Regions from separate parts of the Neobacillus sp. GCM10027624 genome, predicted to be linked through region 3. Evidence: predicted binding sites of a transcription regulator. Region 3 holds the regulator's gene; each other region holds the start of a gene.
The links. Region 3 encodes LexA, which represses DNA repair genes until DNA is damaged. Its sites were predicted from a motif close to CGAACATATGTTCG; they were not measured.

Region 1 (8,423 bases), on a different contig from region 3:
TAAATAATGATAAACTGAATCCAATAGTGTAAATAATAAAGAAGAAGGAACTTTATGGAAAAATCAACCGATTCTATAGAGCAAAATTATAAATTTATACAAGATAAACTTACATATTGTGATACAGCTTTTCTTAGTAAAGTACCGTTGAGTGGAACAAGAGAGTTAACAATCTACTCCTATCTTTTATAGCCTTGACTGATATATTGCATTTAACATAATTCAAGGGGCAGTCTAACTGCCCCTTTTTATTCATGAAATTTAGTTTTAAAAAACCAGTTGTGAAAAGCTTGTGTTAAGTAATCAGTTATCCAAATTGTTATAAAACTCCAATACCAAGTCCATTTTTTATATTTAATTAATTTTGTATATTTCACTGCAATTATTTCAAAGATGACGATTACAGAAGTACTAATAAAGCAATGCAGGATTTTTAAAAGGTTAGATTTATTTTTTGGATAGTACAAACTAAATAAAGCGCACAGTCCAGGATATATAAAGTATTCAAATGAAAAAGTAGCTTTATTTGCTTTTTTGAAAAATAAGCGAGATGGATAGGAAATTAAGTTTTTTTCTACCACTAGTAATCCAAAAATCCATGTTAGTGCTTGTTTAAATAAAAATACAACTAGTGATTCACGAATTTTATTTTTTGGCGTAAATTTTATTAATAATAATGACACAACTATCCAGGATGAAATTTCAATAGTTTTCTCTGCTTTGTATCTCATTAATTACCCCCTTAGTAAATAGTTTTTACTATTAGAATTGATTAATTCAATTTTTGTTTAAGGTAAAATTATAATACGAAGATAATATGAAATAAAACAGTAAAGGATTTTAAGCTAAGCTTTGTGATTCAAGAAGGATTAACGATCTTACTTGTAGGGTCAGTACCCCGATGAAGTATAGCGTTATATCGGTGGGGGACTGACCCCTTATGTCCCAACCAGCCTCAAACATGTTTCTACAAGTAGGGGGCGAACTGTTTAGCTGACGGGATCCAAGTCCCATGGGTGCTACTTTCTATCCCGGCTACCGTTATAATAAAACCATATAAAAAATGGTCAACCAGAAATATCTGGCTGACCTTATAATACGAACGGGTGCTTTACTTGAAGAAACTGAATTTTTGGACCTAAATGTGGTCTTTTTTTGCGGTTCTCTTTTTTCTTTAAGATTGTATTTTTTCAAACTTTAAGGTTAAAGTAATCATTCCATACCAATTTTTTATTTCGCTCTTTTTTTCATTAGTTTTTGATTGCCTGATTTTGCATTTTTTTATGGATCCTTAACCCAAATTGTTTTACCGGTATGATCTACTTCATGTTTGCGTCATCATCTTAGATTTAGGTTATAGTTAATCCTGATGTTGATCTAACGATAAGAAAACCGCCTGGTTGAAGAGGCGGCTTATTGAGCTATCGTATCCGTCGTAATCTGCTTTAGGAGAAAAGGTCATCTAACCGTCTGGTAATCGAGGGCTATGGCACCAGAATCAAATGTCTTGTTTTCAATCAGTTTAAGATTGATCTTCTCCTTGAGACCTTGGAATAACGGCAACCCGCTGCCGATCAGGACGGGAGAAACTGTAATTTTATACTCATCTATTAAATCAAGCTGCATAAGGTAGTGTGCTAACCTAGGACTGCCGAGGATGACCATATCCTTGCCTGGCTGCTGTTTGAGGTTCTTGATTTCTTCCTCGACATCTTCTTTCACCAGTCTGGAATTGTTCCATTCGACTTTCTCCAACGTCGTGGAAAAAACGATTTTGGGTGTCTTTTCGATCCACTCGGCATGATCCCGTTCATGCTGCGAAGCTGAGGGGTCAGAAGGCACAGATGTCCAGTAACTGTGCATCATCTGATAAGTCTCACGTCCCCATATGACAGTGTCGGCAGTACTCAGAATTTCTTTCGCGTGTTTCTCCAAGTCAGCATCGTATGAAACCCAGCCAATGTCCATTTCACCGTTCGGACCTTCTACAAAACCGTCAAGCGATGCGTGCAGAAATAGAACAAGTTTTCTCATTTTTAGTCTCCTTTGTCCATGAGGGATATTTTTTTATACTTCTTTACTTCCAATGTAAGTATAACCATTTTTTATAAATTTTGGTAAAAAAGTTCTATAAATTACACTATTTAAAATAAAATGGGACGAGGTGAGATTGGTATGGAAAAAACGGAATATGAATTGGTAAAACAAACAAGACAGATTTTATTAGACCAGTGTAAAGAATTGAACGAAAATGATTTTACAAAAGAATTTGGATTTGGTTTTCAAAGTATAAGAGATTCTTTAGTTCATGTGGCAGGTTGTTATCATGCTTGGCTGGGTTCTTTTACACTTTCAGAAAAAACATCACCCCTATTAACAAAGGAAGTAATCAATGAGATGCAGATAGGAGATATTCAACGTTATTTTCAACAAGCGGACAAATATGTAGATACTGTATTTGAACAATTCACTGATAAATTTGATGATATTATCGAAAAAGAACCTTCTTGGAAGATAGGCAGTGGAGCTATAAGGAAAACGCCACACCAATTACTAACTCATTCTATTACACATGAATTTCATCATAAAGGGCAAATTGTAGCAATGCTGCGTCTACTTGGTTACATACCTAAAAGTACAGACATATTGTGGGCTACCTGAGAGGGAGTTCGTAAAATAATAAAAAAACAGTTTTGAATAAAGATAGCCAAAAAAATGGCTTTTTTAAGCAAGTTTGTGAACAAATACACTTACACTAACGGGTGCAAGAACTAAGGAATGGGATGGCTGCGGCGATCCCGTTTTCTTTTTGTGCTAACTAAGTGTTAGTTGTACAATAATACCCAAATTTAATGAAATTGTTTGGTAAATAATTGGTGTCACTTTAGGAGGTAATCTGCACTTATTTTAAGTGCTATTTTGCACTATAAATAAATACAAAAAGCCCAATTTCTCAACATTAAAATTGAGAATTTGGACTTTTATCATTACTACAGGGTGACGCCCGTTTATGGAAGATCGTTATTGAAGCAATGCACTCTCATATCTATTCTTTTCAAGTATCCGTACAGAGCTAACATTCTCATGAATTACCATGGCATGGAGTATATAAAAGATTAAGTGATTTAAATACCACTTTCATCATCATTAAAACGATTAGATTTGTTTAGATTTAATCAAAACCATGATCCAATAATAGGATATCGAAAAGGACGGTCATTAATTGCTTTAACAATTCCAACAATCGGAGCTATTATAGCAATGAGTCCAAAAATAATGAGGAATGGAATCCCGATTAATATCCAAGAAAAAAAAGCAGACACTGAGATTAAAATACCAATTACAATATGAAATACCAAAGCCTGTAAGGATAAGCTTTTAATTTCTCGATCTGAAATAATAAAATATGTGATAATGGGAACTAGTATAGGTGCAAACCAAGTACTAGCATGAATCAATATTTTGAAACCCTTATTTTTCATTTAAAATTTACTCCTCTTTGTATCGTAATATTTAACAAAACTTTATTCATTAATCATTATAAAGTTTGGGTTAGAATAGTACATCAGGCTATGAACTAAATCGTTATACGACTTTGGTCGTAGTCCAAATCAAAATTCCAGTATGCGAACTATTCTTTTTTATTTTCCAATATATGGTATGATGCTGAGATTTCTCCATATTTTGCCCGATTGCTGAACAAAGTTTAAAATGTACACATTTATTATTTGTTACAAAACTCGTGGTTAAAAACTTTTTTAAATATCTTGCAACCAATATTATTATCAATTTATTCCTTTCATTTCCTCTTGTAAAATTCTTCACCCAGGTTGGGGTTTTGAGTTTAAAAAAATAAGACCTAAACATTTTTTCATTTTATCTGTTTCTATGGAATCATCATTTATATTTATCAATTATTAGTAGAGCGAGCTATCTATAAAGAATCTAACCAAAATTAATGAGATTGTGAATGTTTGTACTTAAACTCTAACGGGCAGAAATGGTTAGGAAGTAATTATAAATTGTTTTAGCTTACTGTATAAGGCAGTAGGCTTTTTTATTGAAACTACAATTACATATTGTTTGAAAAATAGGGGAATATTGTACAACAAAGGTTTGTTTGGTTAGATGGAGGTTTATTTATGGAGAAAGGCAATCAGGTTAAGCTTACATCAGCAGAGATAACAGCTCTTTGGGCATCCTATATTAATGATACTGCCATAGCTTGTAAGTTTAAATACTTTTTAACCATAGTTGAGGATGAAGAGATTAAAGCACTAGTCAAACATGCTTTTGGGATCGCTCAAGGAAATCTTAAAACACTAACTGAGATTTTTAACAAAGAAAAGTACCCAATACCTTATGGATTTAAACTTAATGAGGATGTAAATGTAAATGCTCCTAGGTTGTATTCAGACACATATTTTTTGAATTACCTCCACCAAGCATCACAAATTGCTCTGCAAGGATACAGTATAAATCTGTCAGTATCAGTTAGGGCAGATGTTTACAGTCATTTTAGTGAGTGTATTTCACAATTAATAAATTTTCTTAGGGAGGTAAAAGAGCTTTTATTATCTAAAGGTCTTTATATCAGGTCTCCTTATTTACCTGTACCAGATGATATTGATTTTGTTAAAAAACAAAGTTTTCTTAAAGGGTTTTTTGGAGAAAAGAGACCATTAGTTGGGACAGAAATATCAAACCTCTATGTTAATTTTCAAAGAAATGCTTTTGGAGTTGCAACCTTAATAGGATTTAGTCAAGTTGCAAAGTCAGAAGAGGTAGCCAAGTTTTTATTTAGAGGTGTAGAAATTGCAAAAAAGCATTGTGATGTTTTTGGAGCTATCCTTAGAGGGGATTACCTTCCAGTACCTATGTCATGGGATTCAGATGTAACAGAGTCTACAACTCATACTTTTTCAGATAGACTTATGATGTACTACACTACATCCCTTATTGCCCTAAGTATTGGTTTTTATGGTACAAGTATGGCAATGAGTCCTAGAAGGGATATAGGTCTGAATTATGTAAGGCTTACTGCTGAAATAGCTTTGTATGCTGAAGATGGGGCTAATATAATGATTAAAAATGGATGGCTAGAACAGCCTCCTATAGCTCCTGATAGGGATGAATTAATAAAAAAATGGAATCAATTATAATCCATATTCAAGTCCTTCTGCATAAAAACAGATAGGGCTTATTTTATTACATTAGGACTTAAGCAATTTCCTTCCAGATATTTTGTGAAGAGTTTCACTTAAACGAATGGGTGCAAGAGTTGAAGATGGAATCACTTCAGACGGTCCTTTAAGTATTTACAACTATAAACCAAGTTTTCTTATATCTGCAGGAAGCTACAACTATTGCACTGCAATTGTTTTTCGCAAAGTCCCAGCGAAACGAATTGTCGTTTAGTGTATTTGGCAGAATTTGAGAATTGTCGTCGTTTTCGAAGGGAAGGGTGTTTAGAATTCCTTCAGCGCTGTATTGCATCTTGTTGAGAAATCGAGGATGGTAATTTCTTTGTAATTAGAGCTGTATTAAGCAGCTCTTTTATTTTTCTATTCATATAGAACGTTCGTTCGCATATAATAATACCGAGGTGGTTATTATGACAATTCGTGATCGAGGCGTTATGAAATGGCAATTCGCGTTTGGACATCCCGAGCTAATAAAGGGGCAGCGGGATCTATGGCGAGACCAGGAACGCATTAATAAGCCAATCATAGACGAGGATCAAGCGGAGGAGTTCGACCTGCGAATACAGTATGCAACAGAATACAATCATGCGGTAAAGCTGACGGTATGGAATGACGGATTTACTTCAGTGATAACTGGCCGTGTTCATTACGTCGATCCAATAACGCATGAGCTGCGGATAGAAGTAAAAGCCGGTGAGTTTGAGCGGGTGGCGTTCGATAGTGTAGTCGGAGTGAAGGTCGTTGATTAAATAACAAAAACGGCAGCAAATTTACGCTACCGTTTCTATTCCTTTAAATGGGTGCTGATGGAAAGATGGGTGAGCTTGGTAACAACTGATAATGGAATATCGAGTTACCCTCTTGTGGCACACCAGCAGTGTAAATCCCAATTACGTTGGCACGCATAGGTGACGGTGGAGCAGATACAAAGCTTTCTACATTTGTTCGAATCCACAAAGTATCGCTGCACCTTTTTGTGAAAATAGATCTTATATGAAAATTCCAAACTTTTACTATATGAACCATAAAAAATTTAACGTAAAAAAATTAAAGGGATGGTTTAGATAAAAAGTGCTTTTTCTGCTCAAGATAATTTAACAATCTAAAAAATTGAGGCAAGATCACACATATAATTAGGATTCGAAGAACCTGTACGGCTACGACAAAGGTCGAGTCACCATGGAGGACGACAGAAGTTGTCGTCATTTCAGCAATCCCGCCTGGTGCGAATGCAAGGATAGAGGTGATTAGTGAAATCCCTGTTATTTTAGCAACTAAAACCGCACACATAAACATCGAGAAAATGAGACCGACCGTACTTAAGAAAGATACGATGATCGTCCGTTTTAACCCGATAAACATGCTTTTCTGAAAACGCGAGCCAATGCTTGCTGCAATCATGATCTGCGATAAAATGATTACTTCATGAGGCCACCACGAAACGATGTCACTGCCAATCATGAACGAACCAAGAGATTGGCCAATGGCAACCCCCACCATGCTTCCAATCAGCCAGGGAGCAGGAAACCGTAAAAATTTGATCAACCAGTAGCCCGCATAGGCAAATCCCATAAAGGCAAAAGTCCAAAGTAACATCTCGATTTTAAATCCCGGGTCTGCCAAAACCGGAAGGGGAACAGAATTCGCCGAATTTCCACTGTGTGAAGCCGAAATAGAAGCAATCAACGGAATCATTAGGATCACTAAAAACACGCGCATGGTTTGAATAATGCTGACAATAGCCGTATTTGCCCCTGCCTCTTCTGCAATCCCAGGCATGGCGGATAATCCACCAGGAGCCGTTCCGAAAAAGCTGGTCATCATATCCGTATTACTATATTTCCAGAGTACGAGACCGGAAAGTAAGGAAAAAATGATCGAAAGAAAAAGCATAAGAATGATGGCAAGCCAATTTTCTTTAAAAACATGCAAAAAAGTCAAGTTGATTTTTTGTCCCAAATGAATGCCTAGAATAAACTGCCCCATAAATAACCAGTATTTTGGCATCCCTTTTTGATTCTCATTACCCCTTAAAAAGGATGGCCTCCAAAAGGAAAGGAAAGCAGCTGCCAAAAATGTGCCGATCATCCATCCAATGGATAGGTCGGTCAATGAGATCAAGAATCCTCCTAAACTACTTATCAATATAAAACAAACACTGCGAAAAAAGGTGTTTTTTCCATTCATAATCTAGCCTCCTTGCATCAAAATATCCAATGAAGATTTCGTAATCTAAATATAGTATAATCAAAGCAATAAATAAAATATGGAATTTATATTGGAAACCATAATCAAAAGTTATTTCTTAAGGGATACAAGGTGATTTCGATGGATGAAAGAGACTGGATGGTTTTGCAAACCCTTTATCAAGAAAAAAATATAACCAATACTGCTAAAATACTGCATATTTCACAGCCGGCTTTAACCAATCGGTTAAAAACAATGGAAAGCTACTTTGGAGTTAAAATCGTGAATCGAAACTGGCGCGGAGTCGAATTTACTCCACAAGGTGAATATCTTGCAAAAAATGCACATGAAATGTTATTGCGAATCCAAAGGATGAAAGAAACAGTCCTGAATATGGAGAAAAAAATATCAGGTACATTAAGGCTGGGTGCTTCAACGTTTTTTACGGATTATAAACTTCCCGGATTATTAAAACTTTTTAAAGATCAATACCCTGATGTCGAGTTTAAAGTAGTAACTGGTTCCAGCAATGATATTGCCCATTTAATGTACAATCATGATGTTCATGTCGGCTTTTTAAAAGGGGAATATGGCTGGAAGGATCAAAAAAAGTTTCTCTTCGAAGAAAGCATTTGTATTGCTTCAAAAGAAGAAATAGACATGAACCGACTGCCCAGTTTACCAAGAATTGACTATGAAACGGATCCATTATTAAAAGCTGTAATTGATAACTGGTGGGCTGAAAATTATTCACAGCCTCCACTCGTTAGTATTAATGTGGATAAAGCAGATACTTGCAAAAAGATGGTCGGTTATGGCTTGGGCTACGCAATTATGCCAAGCATGAATATTGATGATCTTGTACATATCAATAAAATTGAAATTAAAAACAAGGAGGGAGAAAAAATCATTCGAAAGACATGGATGTTCTACCATGAAGAATCTTTAGAATTCAACGTAGTAAAGGCCTTCGTCGAATTTGTAGAGGGGATTGACCTTCAATCCATTACCTAGGGTGGGATTAGCTGGTCA
Region 2 (8,423 bases), on a different contig from region 3:
AACCATCACGTGCGTCCGGCAGGGCACGCTCTTGAATAATGTACTTACTATATCTGCCAAAACGATCACCAAGTACATCTTCTAAAGGTAAGTCACGAAATTTTTCAATTGAGCTCATCTTCAGATTCCCCCTCAGCGACCATGATGTTTTCATTCTCTAGTATCGTATCTTGTTCATCTAAGGTAAACGCGACATTGCTTTCAATCCATTTCCGGCGCGGTTCTACCTTGTCACCCATAAGTGTGGTTACACGGCGCTCAGCCCTTGCCAGATCGTCGATTTTCACTCGAATTAATGTTCGGGTCTCCGGGTCCATTGTTGTTTCCCAAAGCTGATCTGCATTCATTTCACCAAGACCTTTATAACGCTGGATGATATAGCCGCGGCCCACTTTTTTAATGGCTGTTTGTAGTTCATCCTCGTTCCAGGCGTATTCGATTACTTCTTTTTTTCCAGTCCCTCTGCTCACTTTATATAATGGCGGAAGGGCAATAAACACTTTACCCGCCTCTAGAAGCGGCTTCATGTAACGATAAAAGAAGGTCAGTAAAAGTACCTGAATATGTGCTCCGTCCGTATCGGCATCAGTCATAATGACGATTTTATCGTAGTTAATATCCTCTACGTTAAAATCAGCGCCTACACCGCCGCCAACTGCATGGATAATTGTATTGATTTCCTCATTTTTAAAAATATCGGCTAGTTTTGCCTTCTCGGTATTGATGACTTTACCTCGTAAAGGAAGTACTGCTTGGAAACGGCGGTCACGTCCTTGTTTGGCGGAACCGCCAGCAGAGTCACCCTCGACCAAATAAAGCTCATTTCTTTGGGGATTCCGTGATTGTGCTGGAGTCAGTTTACCGGAAAGCACGGCTTCTGAGCGCTTGCGTTTTTTCCCGCTTCTCGCATCTTCCCGGGCTTTTCTTGCTGCTTCCCGGGCCTGGTAGGCTTTAATTGATTTCTTAATAAGTAATGAGCTAATATCAGGATTTTCTTCGAGAAAATAAGAAAGATGTTCTGATACAACACCATCAACAGCGGACCTTGCTTCACTCGTCCCCAATTTTCCTTTTGTTTGTCCTTCAAACTGCAAAAGTTCCTCTGGAATGCGGACCGAGATAATGGCGGAAAGACCCTCACGAATATCAGCACCATCGAGATTTTTGTCTTTTTCCTTCAAAAGTGCAACCTTGCGGGCATAGTCATTGAACACCCGGGTCATAGCCGTCTTTGACCCTGCTTCATGGGTGCCGCCATCTTTTGTTCGAACGTTATTGACAAACGAAAGGACGTTTTCGGAATAACCATCGTTAAATTGAAAGGCAAATTCGACTTCTATTCCATTTTGGGCACCTTCAAAGCTGACGACAGGATGCAGAACATCCTTTTCCTCGTTTAAATATTCAACAAACGCTTCAATTCCATTTTCGTAATGAAATATTTCGTGGACATCATTGCGTTCATCATGAATTTCTATTTTTAAACCTTTTAAAAGAAAGGCTGATTCTCTTAACCTCTCACATAATATTTCAAAATTATAAGTAGTAGTCGAAAAGATGGTTGGATCCGGCTTAAAATGAATGGTCGTACCCGTCTGATTGGTTTTGCCGATTTTTTCAAGCGTGGTAACCGGCTTTCCCCCATGTTCAAAACGCTGTTCATAAACAAAACCGTCACGTTTGATCGTTACGGTTAACCATTCTGACAAAGCGTTTACGACGGAAGCGCCTACTCCGTGCAGCCCTCCGCTCGTTTTATAACCGCCTTGACCGAATTTTCCTCCGGCATGTAGGACCGTTAAGATCACCTCAGGTGTTGGCTTCCCCATTTTATGCATTCCTGTTGGCATGCCGCGTCCTTTATCTACAACACTGATGGAATTGTCTTTGTGTATTTTAACGATGATTTGATCACCGAAGCCGCCAAGCGCTTCATCGACGGAATTATCGACAATCTCATAAACGAGATGGTGCAGACCCCTGGAATCCGTACTCCCGATATACATCCCGGGACGTTTCCTGACGGCCTCCAAACCTTCTAGCACTTGTATGGCATCATCATTATAATCAAAAGCTTGCTGAGTTCTTGCCACTAAAATACCCCTTTCATCCCTTACAAAAGAAAACATAATTCTGTTTGCATATCTAATTAGTAAATGAATCATTCGTTTAAAAGAATTAAAAATCCTTTAAAAATTTTAAAATAGAACGAATGTTTGCCGACTTTATTTTATCACATTTCTTGCGGCGTCTATGCTTAATTGTAGCGATTTATTTCGATTTGGCAAATACGTTCTCTAAAAGAACATCATTTTATCATCCATATTTGACAATTTCCTTGGAAAATAAAAACAAAAAAACTGCTGTTTTTTAGCAGTTTTTAAAGTCACCTTTATTATTTGGTTAACGCATGCTCCACCTTAATACAGCGGTCCATAATGACGGTATAACCCTTATCCTTTAAAAATTGATATGCTTCTTCATTCATGCATCCCTGCTGTGACCAAAAGATATCGCTGTCAATCTCGTCAAATTCCTTCGCAACCTCCAATAATTGCTCAGAACGACGGAAGACATTGACAATATCAACATGACCTTCGATATCCTTTAACGAAGCTACCGCTTTTATACCAAGCGCTTCATCAATTGTTGGATTGACAGGAATGATCTCATACCCCGCCTTTTGCATGGCTTCGGATACCATGTAAGAAGTGCGATCTGGATTATTACTTAATCCAACCACTGCAATTCTTTTTGCTTTTTTTAATATCGCGCCTAATTCTGCCCGACTTGGATTTTCAATTGCCATTCATGCCACTTCCTTCATCCTTTTCCTCTATTTTACCTCTTTCTCAAGCGAAATCCAAAAAACAATACTTATTTTTTGTGTGTGTCTTGCATTTTGTAAGTTTTTCATAATGAGAATCACTTGAATCTATTTAGGAAGTGATTTTTGGAATGGAAAGGCGATAGCGGGTTCCTTCACCGAAAGTTTCAGCAGTTATCGAGCCATTCATGTTTTCAAGAATGACCTTGGTAATGTATAAGCCGAGTTTCGAATCCTCGGACCAACTGCAATTGCTTGCATCAAACATTTTTAATAGGAGTTCTGGTTCTACTCCACCGGCATTATCCATGATTTCCGCGACAAGATGGTCGGAAGTTTCATTGATCGTGATAAATAATTTTCGATCTTTTATTTCTTTTTTTACAAATGTATCTCTTATATTAGTTAAGAGATTGAGGACCACCTGGCTAAATTCGTTAGAATATCCATAGGCCTTTTGCTGCTCCCGATACTCAAAGTAAACACGAATCTTGTGTTTTTTAAGAAAAAAGGAGAATATGGACAATGCGGCCTCAATCGATTCTGCTAGTGAAAACGCACATTTTTCTTTACTTGGACGATAAAATTTACGAAAATCTTGAATCGTGCCGGCCAAAAAATCAATTAATATCATACTCTCATTTGTAAATTGGTCCATGTATTGGTCGTTCATTTCCTCAAATCTTTGTGCATCTCTTATGTCTTGGATTAAAAGTGACAAGTGTTTAAGGGGCTGGCGCCATTGATGCCCTATGCTTGCGATGATTTCGCCCATCGCTGCTAGTTTTGCCTGTTGAATCAGCATTTGGTCCTTTTGTCTGTTTTTTGTAATCTCATCTTGAATACGGTTTTCTAACATTTGAATCATTGCCTCATACTTTTCAGTTAGTTCCTGATAGGCATCATCACGATTCTCTTGCTTGTTCATAAACTACCACCGCTTTCATTGGTTGTTGATTATATGCAACAAACCGACCATTCCTTATGTCGAATTGGCCGGCTCTTATCTTTGTTTTTCCTTTTAATGGTTACTTAAATTATATTTGGGGATGTTGTTGCAAGCAATAAAGAATCAAATCTTTTGAAAAATCTCCATATTTTCGTAATGAATTTGCCTTTATTTGTTCTTTTTTAATAAAAAAATAACCAGCGGTTTGCCGGTTATTTTTTGGTGATGGATTTGTTTGTGTTCATGTTTAAGGCAACCCAAGCATTGTGATCAGCAAAGAATCTTGACCAGCTGGCAACTCCTGCTAGGTCATATTTGGCTGCTAGTTCTGCTCGTTTTTTTAAAGAAAGTTCATCCTCAATCCAAATTTTATACCTGGTTTTCTCTTTCGCATCATAGTATTCCGCATAGTTTTGACCGCTTTCCTCATCATATGTTGGCTTCAATTTCTTTTCCTTCATCCATGACTTTACACGATCCATTGTTAGTGTTTTTGCAGAAATCTTCTCTGTTCCATCGTTTTCCGTTTCAATCATCCATAGCCTGGCATATAAAGGCACACCGAGAATCAACCGTTCATTCGGAACCTCAGTTAGCAATGTCCGTAAATTCTTTTCAACCCACGGCAGACTGGCTACACTGCCCGCCCCAGAAGCTGCTCCCCAATGTTCATCATATGCCATGACAATCAAATAATCCGCTAATTTGGAAAGTTCTTTTCGTTCATAAAAGGAGGACCAGTTGTTATTATCCCCTGCTGAAAAGGTGATATCCATAGAAACGATCAGGCCTGCTTCGTGCATATAGGGGGCGGCTTCCCGCATCAATTGCGTGACCAATGGTCCATCTTCGCTGTTAACATTTTCAATATCAAAATTAATTCCCTGCAGCTTGTACATTTTACTGAATAGCAACAACTGGCGGATCATTTTTTGACGAGTTTCATAGTCTTTTAGTGCATCATGGGTTAGTTCCGGATCAAAGCCATTAGAAAACAATCCCCAAACCTGATAACCTCTTGATTTTGCCCATTTACTATAGGCAAGGGACGCAAGGTTTTTAATCGACCCATCCTTCTCCTCAAGTGAAAACCATGTTGGTGAAACGACATTCACCCCTGCCATATTGGGAATATGCGAAGGGTTAGGATTTTTTGTATAGACTGCTTCCCAGGTTAATTGGACCGGTCCGTTTATTTTCTTAGGATGTACCTGTTTACTTTCCCGGTTAATTCTAATAGTTACCGTTTCCTGTTTATGGACAAATTCTTTTTTGATATAGCCACTAATACCGGATTGGTTGCGAACGAGATAATAACCTTCTTTCTCTCCCTCTATCCAAACAGGTTCCTGCTTTTTCATTTGTACAGTATAGGGTGCCCTTAGTGTCGGCTTTGTCCTAAGTCTTAGTTTTTCCTCGTTTATATCGTCGGATGTGAGTTGCCCTTTTACCAGTTTCTCACCATTCCTTTGAATCCAGATGGCGCCACTATCCTGCAGTTTTCGATATTGAATCGGATACAAAGATAGGATAGGATCAAGAGCGACGAAAATTTCTCCATCATCTGTTTTAATCGGTGATATCTGCAGCTTAACCGGTTTCTGATTCACGAAATAGGTTAAGGAATCCGTAGGCATTTGAATGACTTTATCTGCCGTTGTGATAATGATCGAATGCGACTTTTCATCGTAGACAATGCTTTTATCGATATTTTCTTGTAAGAAGGAAAGTGGGATATAAACAGTGCTTCCCTCATGTAAGGCATTTCCCTTCTGCTGTTTATTAAATAGAATCGGGTATGTACCATGAAAATAGGCTGTTTTTTCTTTCGATGCGAAAGGATAAAGGATTAAGAGAATCGAAGAAATAATCAGCAAAATGGCGATAAACAATCCACCGATCATCCATTTCGGTGATAATTTTTGATTCTTACAGTATTCAACGCGTGCCATGTTTCTTTTTCCCCCTTATGACTATCGTAAAGTATCGAATTGGAATTGAGAAGGTGCTTTTTCCTTTTTCTGATAGAACTTTATCAGGAAATCTACATTTTCGCTCATAAAATAAAGGAAGGATGGCGTTTTCGTAAATCCATGATAAAATAAATACACTGGATCTATTTGTAGAAGGAGATAAAAGTAAATGGTTCAAATTATTTTGTGCATGATCCTTGCTTATTTGCTGGGCTCGATTCCGTCCGGGTTAATCATCGGAAAAGTATTTTATAAGACAGATATTCGTGAGCACGGCAGCGGTAATTTAGGTGGAACGAATACCTTTCGAACACTGGGTGTAAAAGCTGGATTGGCTGTGACACTTGCAGATATATTAAAAGGGACTCTAGCGGCCTATCTGCCACATATTTTTCATTTGGATTTAAATGAATTAATCTTTGGGATTTTTGCGATTATCGGACATACCTATCCTATTTTTGCGGGTTTTCGCGGCGGAAAAGCAGTGGCCACATCAGGCGGTGTTCTGCTGTGCTACGCTCCATTTCTATTCTTAACTGTCTTGGTCGTATTTTTTATTAGTTTGTTTATCACAAAATATGTTTCTCTTTCATCGATGATTGCTGGTGTGTTTGCCGTGATTTATGCAATTTTCCTTATGGATAGGGATATCCCTTTAATCATTGTCGTCTTTTTTATGGCCTCCTTCGTGGTTTATCGGCATCGGGCAAATATTAAACGGATTATCAATAAAACAGAGCCGAAAGTGAAGTGGCTGTCTCGTAATCATTAAACAAGAGCACAAAGCTCTTGTTTTTTTCATAAAATCTTCAAATTAGCTTCCATAAAAATGATAGGAACTACGATAAAATAGATGTAGAGGCTACCATATTATGGAGGGGATTTTTATGGAGAGTGTGAAAGAACTAATTACTTTTTCAACAACGATTTCTGAAAATGCAGACCCAAGCGAGTTTTTAATTCAATTTTCCTCCTGTGAATCTTGTAATGAGCACGAAAAGCCGATTAAGGTGACAAAAAACTTTGATGAATTAATTGATTTTCTTGAAGAACTGGAAGAATGAAAAAAGTGGAGCGTTTATGCTCCACTTTAAATTTTTAATAATTGGAACCGGCCTTTTCCAAGTACATCTTTGACATAATCAAGCTTTGTATGATCAAAGTAGACATAATCTTTTTCATGAATAAGGATTTTTAAGTCATCAAATGTAAACAATTGGTCACCTTGTATTTTCCGCTCTTCCAGAGACAGATTAAGCTTTGGGCCCCCTCAGCCAATTCCCATCGTTAAGCGAACGAATAGCTTCTCATCAGGCGTCTGTTTTTCTGACTCTACAATCTCCAGTAAAACTTGCCCGGCACTGCCAGTGATTTTAAACATCGTCACAACTCCTAAGTTTTTATTTAATAATTCGACAAAAACCCGTAAAATAATACATATATATTATCGCATTCAGTATACTTTTTAAAACGAATATGCTTAATTTTGCATAGTTAGGAGCAAGTATGAAAAAGAAAACACCTGTTTTATCAGTTTTTATTATTTTGTTCTGCATAATCATTGCCGCCGTTCTTGTGATTCAGCAACGCCAAAATCAAAAAGCTGATGTGAAGGTTCATCTAACAAACCTTAATTCCCTCCGATCTCAGCCTGTGTTGGGGCGTAGTGTAAGTCAGAAAATAACCATCGGGGCAATTGGCGATATACTGATGCACGATCGAGTTTATCAGTATGCGTACAATGGGCACCGATACAATTTTGACCCGCTATTTACAGATGTAAAAAGTTTACTTAAAAAACCTGATATTTTAACAGCCAATCAAGAAAGTACATTGGGAGGGCTAGAACTTGGACTCTCAAGTTACCCAACATTTAATAGTCCACATGAGGTTGCCGATGCGTTAGTACATACTGGTGTTGATATTGTTTCCACTGCGAATAACCATTCCTTAGACAAGGGTGAAAAAGGAATAGACTCGGAAGCGAAATATTTAAACAGTATTGGTCTGCCGCATGTAGGAAGCTTTATTGACGAAGAGGACCGCAAAAAATTAAGAATTCTGGATAAAGATGGAATCAAAATTGCCTTTCTTGCTTATACGTACGGGACCAACGGGATTCCTGTTCCGGATGATCGGGATTTTCTCGTGAATCTTATTAATCGCGATCACATGAAAGATGAAATTCATCGGGCGAAAAATGTAGCCGATGTTGTTGTCATGAGCATTCATTGGGGAAATGAATATCAACGCTTTCCTACAGACGAGCAAAAGAATTTGGCTCAATTTCTAGCAGACGAAGGCGCAGACATTATTTTCGGATCCCATCCACATGTCTTGCAGCCTATGGATTGGATTAAAACAAAGGACGGGCGGAAGGCATTTGTCGTTTATTCATTAGGTAATTTTATTTCTGGCCAATCCAAGGATTACAAAGACATCGGTGGTCTAGCGACCATTGAAATTTCAAAGCAAGTTTCGGAAAAAGGATCTTCCATCACTTTATCGAATCCGCGCTTTTATCCGACCTTTGTATCAAAAAAGAAACATTATAAGGTTTATCCAATGGAAAAAGCCGGCCCATACGGACTTTCAAATCCTGAAGCAAAGTATAAAGAAATTGAAAATCATATGTTTCAATGGCTCCGTTAATTAGGGGCTTTTTCTTTTTCAA
Region 3 (8,423 bases):
TAAAACGGTCACGATTGCAAATAAGGTATATAACTCCCATGGACTAGATGCAATCTTTAAGCCAATGATGATTCCAGCTAGAATCGCCCAAACGGCATATATCTCAGACCGTAGCACAATCGGTTTTCGTCCTGCTAATAAATCACGAATAATCCCACCACCGATTCCCGTTAAAACAGCAGCGACGATAATTGCACTTATGGGATGGTGCATGTTAGAAGCATAGATGGCTCCTTGAATGGCGAAAGCTGAAAGTCCAATCGCGTCAAATAAATTTCCCCATTTTTGCCATTGCTTCAGTAAATTTGCAGGAAACAAAAATACCGCTAATATAGCAATAATGGCTATTTGAAAAAGTAATCCCTGCTCCCATAAGGCCGATACAGGGACACCAATTAACAAGTTTCGAATCGCACCACCGCCAAAGGCTGTAACAATTCCTAAAATAAAAACTCCCAAAATATCATATTCTTCTTCCATTGCTACAATTGCTCCACTGACAGCAAAAGCAATTGTACCAATCATACTTAGCACTTCCCAAGTCATTTCTTCTCATTTCTCCCCAAAATTTCTTTTATCTAAAACATTATATAAAAATAATATATTAATATAAACAAATATGATTTTAACATTTAAAGGTGATAAATCAACTGATTTTTGGTGGAAATTAGAGAATTTTGGAATGATTTGATATGATGATGGAAGAACTTTTCGAAAGGAAGAATGCTGATGGAAAATACGGAGACAAAGGAAACCGTTGAAAAAGCAATTCTTGTTGGATGCCAAACACAAGAGATGGACGATTTGCGTTTTCAATATTCGATGGATGAATTGGCCTCCTTAACAGAGACAGCACAAGGTGAAGTCCTGATTTCGGTTGCTCAAAAACGTGAACGCATCCATCCAGCTACATACCTAGGCAAAGGGAAAGTCGAAGAATTAAAGGCATTAACGGAAGAACTTGATGCCGATCTAGTCATTTTTAATGATGAACTTTCCCCTAGCCAAAAGAGAAATTTAGCAGGGGAAATCAGTGCTCGGATTATTGATCGAACCCAGCTGATACTTGATATCTTTGCCCAAAGGGCACGTTCAAAGGAAGGAAAATTACAGGTAGAGCTCGCACAGCTCCAATATCTTTTACCGCGCCTAGCCGGACAGGGCACGGCTTTATCCCGTCTTGGTGCCGGAATTGGAACAAGAGGACCAGGGGAAACAAAGCTCGAGTCGGATCGGCGTCATATCCGCCGCAGGATTGATGATATTAAAGGACAGCTCTCTGTGATTGTCCAGCATCGAGACCGCTACAGAGAGAGACGAAAGAAAAATAAAACCTTTCAAGTCGCCATCGTCGGCTACACGAATGCTGGAAAATCAACTTTGTTTAATCGTCTATCCGAGGCAGAGTCCTATGAAGAAAATCAGTTGTTTGCAACCCTTGATCCGATGACTCGGAAGTTAATTTTACCAAGCGGGTTCCTTGCCTTAATTACCGATACAGTTGGTTTTATACAGGATCTTCCGACCACCCTGATTGCTGCCTTTCGCTCCACATTGGAAGAGGTGAAGGAAGCAGATCTGCTGCTTCATGTTGTCGATATGTCCAATCCTGATTATTTTCATCATGAAAAAACAGTTAATAAACTGCTTGAGGACTTAGAAGTTAAAGATATCCCGCAATTAACCGTCTATAATAAAAGGGATCAGAAGCACCCGGATTTTGTTCCGACTGCAAATACCCCATCTGTTTTTATTAGTGCATTTGACAAAGAGGATCGGAATGAGCTAAAAAGAAAAATGGAAAGTGTCGTTATTGAAGCGATGGTTCCATATCAAGTGGAAGTTCCATCGACTGAAGGAAAGCTGTTGTCTTTATTAAAAAATGAAACCGTATTGCGTGATCTCAGTTTTAATGAGGAAAGTCAGCTATATCAATGCCGGGGATATTCACTTAAGGACCACCAGATTACAGGACAATTAGAGAAATTTAAAGTGTAGAATAGGAGATACAAAATGTTTCAACAGTTGAAAAATGGGGAAAATCTTCAGCCGATTGTCAAGGAAGTAGAGAGACAAGTTGCTGAGGTACATAAAAGGATTGAAGAAAGAGCTGAGGTAAATCAGTTTCGAGTGTTGCAAAGTTATCAAAAACATAAGGTAAGTGATTCTCATTTCATCCCGACAACAGGGTACGGCTATGATGACATTGGCCGAGATACATTGGAATTAGTCTATGCAGATGTATTCGGGGGAGAGGCAGGTCTTGTCCGCCCGCAAATTATTTCCGGCACCCACGCGATTTCCATTGCATTATTTGGAGTACTCAGACCGGGTGATGAGCTTTTATATATGACCGGAAAACCATATGATACGCTTGAAGAAATTGTTGGGATTCGCGGGAACGGGGTCGGGTCGTTAAAGGAATTTGGGATTAGCTATGATAGTGTATCTTTAAGTAGCAGGGGTTCAATTGATTGGGATTCGGTTGCAGCTAAAATCAAGCCGAATACCAAGATGATTGGTATCCAACGTTCAAAGGGCTATGCAACCAGACCATCGTTTACGATTGCTGAAATCAAAGAAATGATTACATTTGTTAAAGAAATCAAAAGCGATGTTGTCGTGTTTGTGGACAATTGCTATGGTGAGTTTGTTGAAGAATTGGAGCCGTGTCATGTTGGGGCCGATCTAATGGCCGGGTCCCTGATCAAAAACCCTGGCGGCGGAATTGCCAAGACGGGCGGCTATATAGTTGGGAAAAAACAGTGGGTTGAGGCTTGTTCTTACCGGATGACTTCACCTGGTATTGGCGCAGAAGCCGGTGCTTCTCTTTACAGTCTTCAGGAAATGTATCAAGGGTTTTTCCTTGCTCCGCATGTGGTGGGGGAAGCTGTGAAGGGTGCTGTGTTTACTGCGGCTATGCTTGAAAAATTGGGGATGAATTCATCACCAAAATGGGATTCGGAGCGGACAGATCTGATTCAAGCGGTACAATTTGATGACCGCGATAAAATGGTGGCTTTCTGCCAGGCCATTCAATTTGCCTCGCCGATTAATTCACATGTCACTCCGTATCCTGCTTATATGCCTGGCTATGAGGACGATGTGATTATGGCGGCCGGAACCTTTGTTCAGGGAGCTAGCATTGAGCTGACGGCAGATGGTCCAATCCGGCCACCGTATGTGGCTTATGTTCAGGGCGGTCTCACCTATTCACATGTTAAAATAGCTGTTTGCCTGGCAGTGGATCGTTTGCTGGAAAAAGGATTAATTCAACTAAATTAGCTGAAACTATGAGGGTTGCTACTTGTGGCGGCCCTTTTTCGAGATTTTATAATCGGGCTAAGTGCCGGTGAAGGTGAAAACGTTGTTTGCGTGAGAACTTTGAGGTGTTCTAGGTGCCCGTGAAGGCGAAAAAACCGATTGAGCGGGAACTGACAAGGTAACATAGTGCCCGTGAAGGTGAAAAAATCGGTTGAGCGGGAACTATCAATGCCTTATAGTGCCCGTGAAGGCGAAAAAATCGGTTGAGCGGGAACTGACAAGGTAACATAGTGCCCGTGCAGGTGAAAAAATCAGTTGAGCGGGAACTAACAAGGTAACATAGTGCCCGTGAAGGCGAAAAAATCGGTTGAGCGGGAACTGACAGGGGCTTATAGTGCCCATGAAGGTGGAAAAATCGGTTGAGCGGGAACTGACAAGGTAACATAGTGCCCGTGAAGGCGAAAAAATCGGTTGAGCGGGACCTAACAAGGTAACATAGTGCCTGTGAAGGCGAAAAAATCGGTTGAGCGGGAACTAATAGATCACATAGTGCCCGTGAAGGCGAAAACACCGATTGAGCGGGAACTGACAAGGTAACATAGTGCCCGTGAAGGCGAAAAAATCGGTTGAGCGGGACCTAACAAGGTAACATAGTGCCTGTGAAGGCGAAAAAATCGGTTGAGCGGGAACTAATAGATCACATAGTGCCCGTGAAGGCGAAAACACCGATTGAGCGGGAACTGACAAGGTAACATAGTGCCCGTGAAGGCGAAAAAATCGGTTGAGCGGGAACTGATAAGATCGCATAGTGCCCGTGAAGGTGAAAAAATCGGTTGAGCGGGAACTGACAAGGTAACATAGTGCCCGTGAAGGTGAAAAAATCGGTTGAGCGGGAACTGACAAGGTAACATAGTGCCCGTGAAGGTGAAAAAATCGGTTGAGCGGGAACTAACAAGGTAACGTAGTGCCTGTGAAGGCGAAAAAACCGATTGAGTGGGAACAATCAGGGCCTCATAGTGCCTCCAAAGATGAAAAAATCCGTTGCCCGGGAACTAAAAAAACCTCTCAGAACATATGAACATAAAAAATTATATATAAATGGCACTATGTATATTTTAAAATAATACCGTTACATAATAATACCCATCATTGAAATCTAAAAATTTTCAAATAAAAAACCATGTTAGAAAATCTAACATATGATTGACATATTTTCTAACACCAAATATAATAACAATATGAATTACGAAAAGGGAGGCGAGGATAGGTGAGCGGAAAAGAAATTCGCCGTTCCATGCCACTGTTTCCCATCGGAACAGTCATGCAGCTAACGGAATTAACTGCAAGACAAATCCGATACTACGAAGAGCACGAATTAATTTCTCCAGCAAGAACGGATGGAAACAGGCGTTTATTTAGTTTAAATGACATTGACCGGCTTTTAGAAATCAAGGATTTAATTGATCAAGGGGTCAATATGGCTGGGATCAAACAGCTATTCCTTGTGAAAGAGCAACAAACCAATATTATTCAACAACAGGCTGAAAAATCCAAACGTGAGTTAACGGATGAACAGCTTAGAAAACTACTTCGCAATGAATTGTTGCACACGAACAAATTAAGCCGTCCAACTTTAAGACAGGGAGATATGTCACGCTTTTTCCATTAATCATTTAATTATTAATAGGGGGTAATAAAATGGCTAAGTATACTAAAGCAGATATTCAACGTTTGGCACAAGAAGAAAATGTTAAATTTATTCGTTTACAATTCACAGATATCCTTGGAACGATTAAAAACGTCGAGATTCCAATCAGCCAATTAGAAAAAGCATTAGATAACAAAATGATGTTTGATGGTTCTTCTATTGAAGGATTTGTACGGATTGAAGAATCTGATATGCGCCTTCATCCTGACCTTGATACTTGGGTTGTTTTCCCTTGGACTGCGGAAAAAGGTAAAGTTGCCCGCTTAATTTGTGATATCTATACTCCAGATGACAAACCTTTTGCCGGAGACCCACGTAATAACCTTAAACGTCTTCTAGCAGAGATGAAAGAACTTGGCTTCACAAACTTTAACCTAGGACCTGAGCCGGAATTCTTCCTATTTAAATTAGATCAAAAAGGTGAACCAACTCTTGAATTAAACGACCAAGGCGGCTACTTTGACTTAGCACCAACCGATTTAGGGGAAAACTGCCGTCGTGATATCGTTCTTGAGCTTGAAGAAATGGGATTTGAAATTGAAGCTTCTCACCATGAAGTAGCTCCTGGACAACACGAAATTGATTTTAAATATGCTGATGCTGTAACAGCTTGTGACCAAATTCAAACATTCAAACTTGTGGTAAAAACCATCGCACGCAAACATGGTTTACACGCAACATTTATGCCGAAACCATTATTCGGTGTGAATGGTTCAGGAATGCACTGCAACCTATCCCTATTTAAAGATGGCAAAAATGCATTCTTTGAGCCAACTGGTGATCTTGAACTAAGTGATACTGCACGTCAATTCATTGCTGGAATCTTGAAGCATGCTCCAAGCTTTACAGCTGTAACAAACCCAACAGTAAACTCTTATAAGCGTCTTGTACCTGGTTACGAAGCACCTTGTTATGTAGCATGGTCTGCACAAAACCGTTCACCATTAATTCGTATCCCGGCTTCACGTGGAATGAGCACACGTGTAGAAGTGCGCAGCGTTGACCCTGCAGCAAACCCATATCTTGCTTTAGCTGTTCTTTTGAAAGCAGGTTTAGATGGAATTAAAAATAATTTAACTCCTCCTGCGGCCGTGGACCGCAACATCTATGTAATGAGCAAAGAAGAAAGAATCGAAGAAGGCATCATCGATCTTCCTGCAACATTAGCACAAGCATTGGATCAGTTAAAAGCCAACGAAACTATGGTCGCTGCTCTTGGTGAACATATTTTCGAACATTTTGTTGAAGCGAAAGAAATCGAGTGGGATATGTTCCGTACAGTAGTTCACCCATGGGAAAGAGAACAATACATGTCTATGTATTAATACAAAATAACTCCTAAGCACATTGCTGCTTAGGAGTTTTATTATTATGCAAGTAAGCTTATGGGATTTAGGGGTTTGCATTTAATCTGAACCATTTTGCTTGAATTGCTTATAACCGGTCAGAACTAAATCACCACCAATCCCTGCGGTAATCGAGATGGTCATTTTCTCAACATAAGAATTAGGGGAAATATACAAAACAAGAAGCAGTGAAGCAAAGGCGCCAAGAAGCATTTCTTCTAAAAACCCAAGATAAATGAACTTTTTTGTCTTACGCGGCATGATGATTTTTCCATGCTTTCGAACATGTCCAAGAATTCCAACTACACCACCGATTATGAAAGAGAAAATAATGCCTTTTAACACAGTTTCTCAACCTCCTTAAGCCTAAATTTTTGACCTAAGGTAAATCTTGGTGTAATTCCATTATATTAAAATTGTAATCTATAAAAAATGGGTAAAAAATACTGAATTTTCAATATTTGTAAAATAAATATAGTGAAATCCCTATAAAAAAGAGTCAGCACATTATTTTGTACTGACTTTTTTTATTAATGTATATGTCGATAAACTCCAATCACTTTTCCCAAAATAGAGACATTCCTTAAAATGATTGGTTCCATTGCGGAATTTTCCGGCTGAAGGCGAATATAATCCTTTTCTTTAAAAAATCGTTTACAGGTTGCCTCATCTTCCTCGGTCATTGCGACAACAATATCACCGTTATTAGCGGTTGGCTGCTGTTTTACAATGACATAATCCCCATCAAGGATCCCTGCTTCAATCATACTTTCACCCATAATTTCCAACATAAATACGTGTTCATCAGATGGAGCAAGTCTTTCGGGAAGTGGAAAATATTCTTCAACATTTTCTATCGCTGTAATCGGAAGCCCGGCGGTTACCTTACCGACAACAGGAACATTGACAACGTTATTTCTTGGGATTTGAGCTGTTTCATCTACTTCTAAAATTTCGATTGCTCTTGGTTTAGTAGGGTCTCTTCTAATAAGCCCTTTACTTTCTAATCTAGCTAAATGACCGTGAACGGTAGAGCTGGAAGCAAGACCGACTGCTTCACCGATTTCCCGAACAGAGGGTGGATACCCTTTTTTCTTTACCTCGCCTTTAATGAAATCAAGAATATCCTGCTGCCGTTTAGAAATTTTAGCCATGGTAATTTCCACCTCGCCACTAGTAATTGTTACCTTAATTATAGCATGTTCGCCAGTTTTATACAAACATAAGTTCGAATATTATTGACAACAAACAGATGTTCGGATTATAATAAAATCAATTAAACGAACATATATTCTGTCGAGAGGTGTTTGTAATGAAAAAAATATGGACCAAATACTCATTTTCTATTATTCTAATTGGATTAAGCTGCCTATTTGCTTTTATACTTTCGATTGATTTTAGTTCATCCGCAAATGAACGCTATAAAAAAATAACTGTTTCCGAAGGAGATTCCCTTTGGAAAATTTCTAAGGAATACTCAAATGAGCATTCTCTTTCCAATAAGGAATTCGTAAATTGGGTTAAACTCCATAATAAAATAGAAGATGAAAACATTTATCCTGGTGAAGAGATTGTTATTCCCGTTAATAAGAAAACCTTATCTACTACAGAGTTAGCAAGTGCTGCTGAAGAATAGAAAGAGAGATTAAGTATGAAAGCAATTATTTATTGCCGAGTGAGTACAACAAAAGAGACACAGGAAACCTCACTTAAAAGGCAAGAGGAAGAACTCATCCAGCTCGCTAAACAGTATCAATTTGATGTTGTATCCATCATTAAAGAACAAGCAAGTGGTTATGAACTGGAAAGGGATGGGATTCTTCAACTGCTTCAAACAATTAAAGATGAACCGATCCAGGCCGTATTAATTCAGGATGAAACGAGATTGGGCAGAGGTAATGCAAAGATTGCTCTGTTGCATTGTATTTTAAAAGAAGATATAAAGCTTTTTTGTATATCACACAACGGAGAACTGCAGCTTTCTGAATCAGATTCAATGGTGTTACAAATTGTTGGGATGGTAGAGGAATACCAGCGCAAGCTCCATAACATCAAAATAAAGCGTGGTATGAAAAGGGCAGTCCAACAAGGATACAAACCTGAGA

Region 1: a site for LexA is predicted at 5,575-5,588, ahead of ACFQZ9_RS02225 (YolD-like family protein). Genes of this name have one in related genera too.
Region 2: a site for LexA is predicted at 2,206-2,219, ahead of parE (DNA topoisomerase IV subunit B). Genes of this name have one in related genera too.

The regions. Positions count from the first base shown of each region.
Region 1 covers NZ_JBHTHD010000002.1:463,946-472,368, reverse strand. The annotation lists gene ACFQZ9_RS02255 (DUF3231 family protein) at 1-7, shown strand, start outside; gene ACFQZ9_RS02250 (CBO0543 family protein) at 249-731, opposite strand; gene ACFQZ9_RS02245 (dihydrofolate reductase family protein) at 1,459-2,034, opposite strand; gene ACFQZ9_RS02240 (DinB family protein) at 2,176-2,661, shown strand; gene ACFQZ9_RS02235 (DUF4870 domain-containing protein) at 3,177-3,482, opposite strand; gene ACFQZ9_RS02230 (DUF3231 family protein) at 4,143-5,162, shown strand; gene ACFQZ9_RS02225 (YolD-like family protein) at 5,615-5,953, shown strand; gene ACFQZ9_RS02220 (AbrB family transcriptional regulator) at 6,252-7,391, opposite strand; gene ACFQZ9_RS02215 (LysR family transcriptional regulator) at 7,533-8,405, shown strand.
Region 2 covers NZ_JBHTHD010000002.1:38,547-46,969, forward strand. The annotation lists gene parC (DNA gyrase/topoisomerase IV subunit A) at 1-118, opposite strand, end outside; gene parE (DNA topoisomerase IV subunit B) at 105-2,093, opposite strand; gene ACFQZ9_RS00205 (CoA-binding protein) at 2,396-2,809, opposite strand; gene ACFQZ9_RS00210 (sensor histidine kinase) at 2,940-3,755, opposite strand; gene ACFQZ9_RS00215 (glycosyl hydrolase family 18 protein) at 3,989-5,728, opposite strand; gene plsY (glycerol-3-phosphate 1-O-acyltransferase PlsY) at 5,919-6,521, shown strand; gene ACFQZ9_RS00225 (hypothetical protein) at 6,637-6,813, shown strand; gene ACFQZ9_RS00230 (CapA family protein) at 7,256-8,401, shown strand.
Region 3 covers NZ_JBHTHD010000003.1:477,425-485,847, forward strand. The annotation lists gene ACFQZ9_RS07285 (trimeric intracellular cation channel family protein) at 1-546, opposite strand, end outside; gene hflX (HflX GTPase family protein) at 730-1,998, shown strand; gene ACFQZ9_RS07295 (methionine gamma-lyase family protein) at 2,014-3,285, shown strand; gene ACFQZ9_RS07300 (MerR family transcriptional regulator) at 4,532-4,933, shown strand; gene glnA (glutamine synthetase family protein) at 4,963-6,297, shown strand; gene ACFQZ9_RS07310 (DUF4257 domain-containing protein) at 6,379-6,663, opposite strand; gene lexA (transcriptional repressor LexA) at 6,849-7,472, opposite strand; gene yneA (cell division suppressor protein YneA) at 7,631-7,954, shown strand; gene ACFQZ9_RS07325 (recombinase family protein) at 7,970-8,423, shown strand, end outside.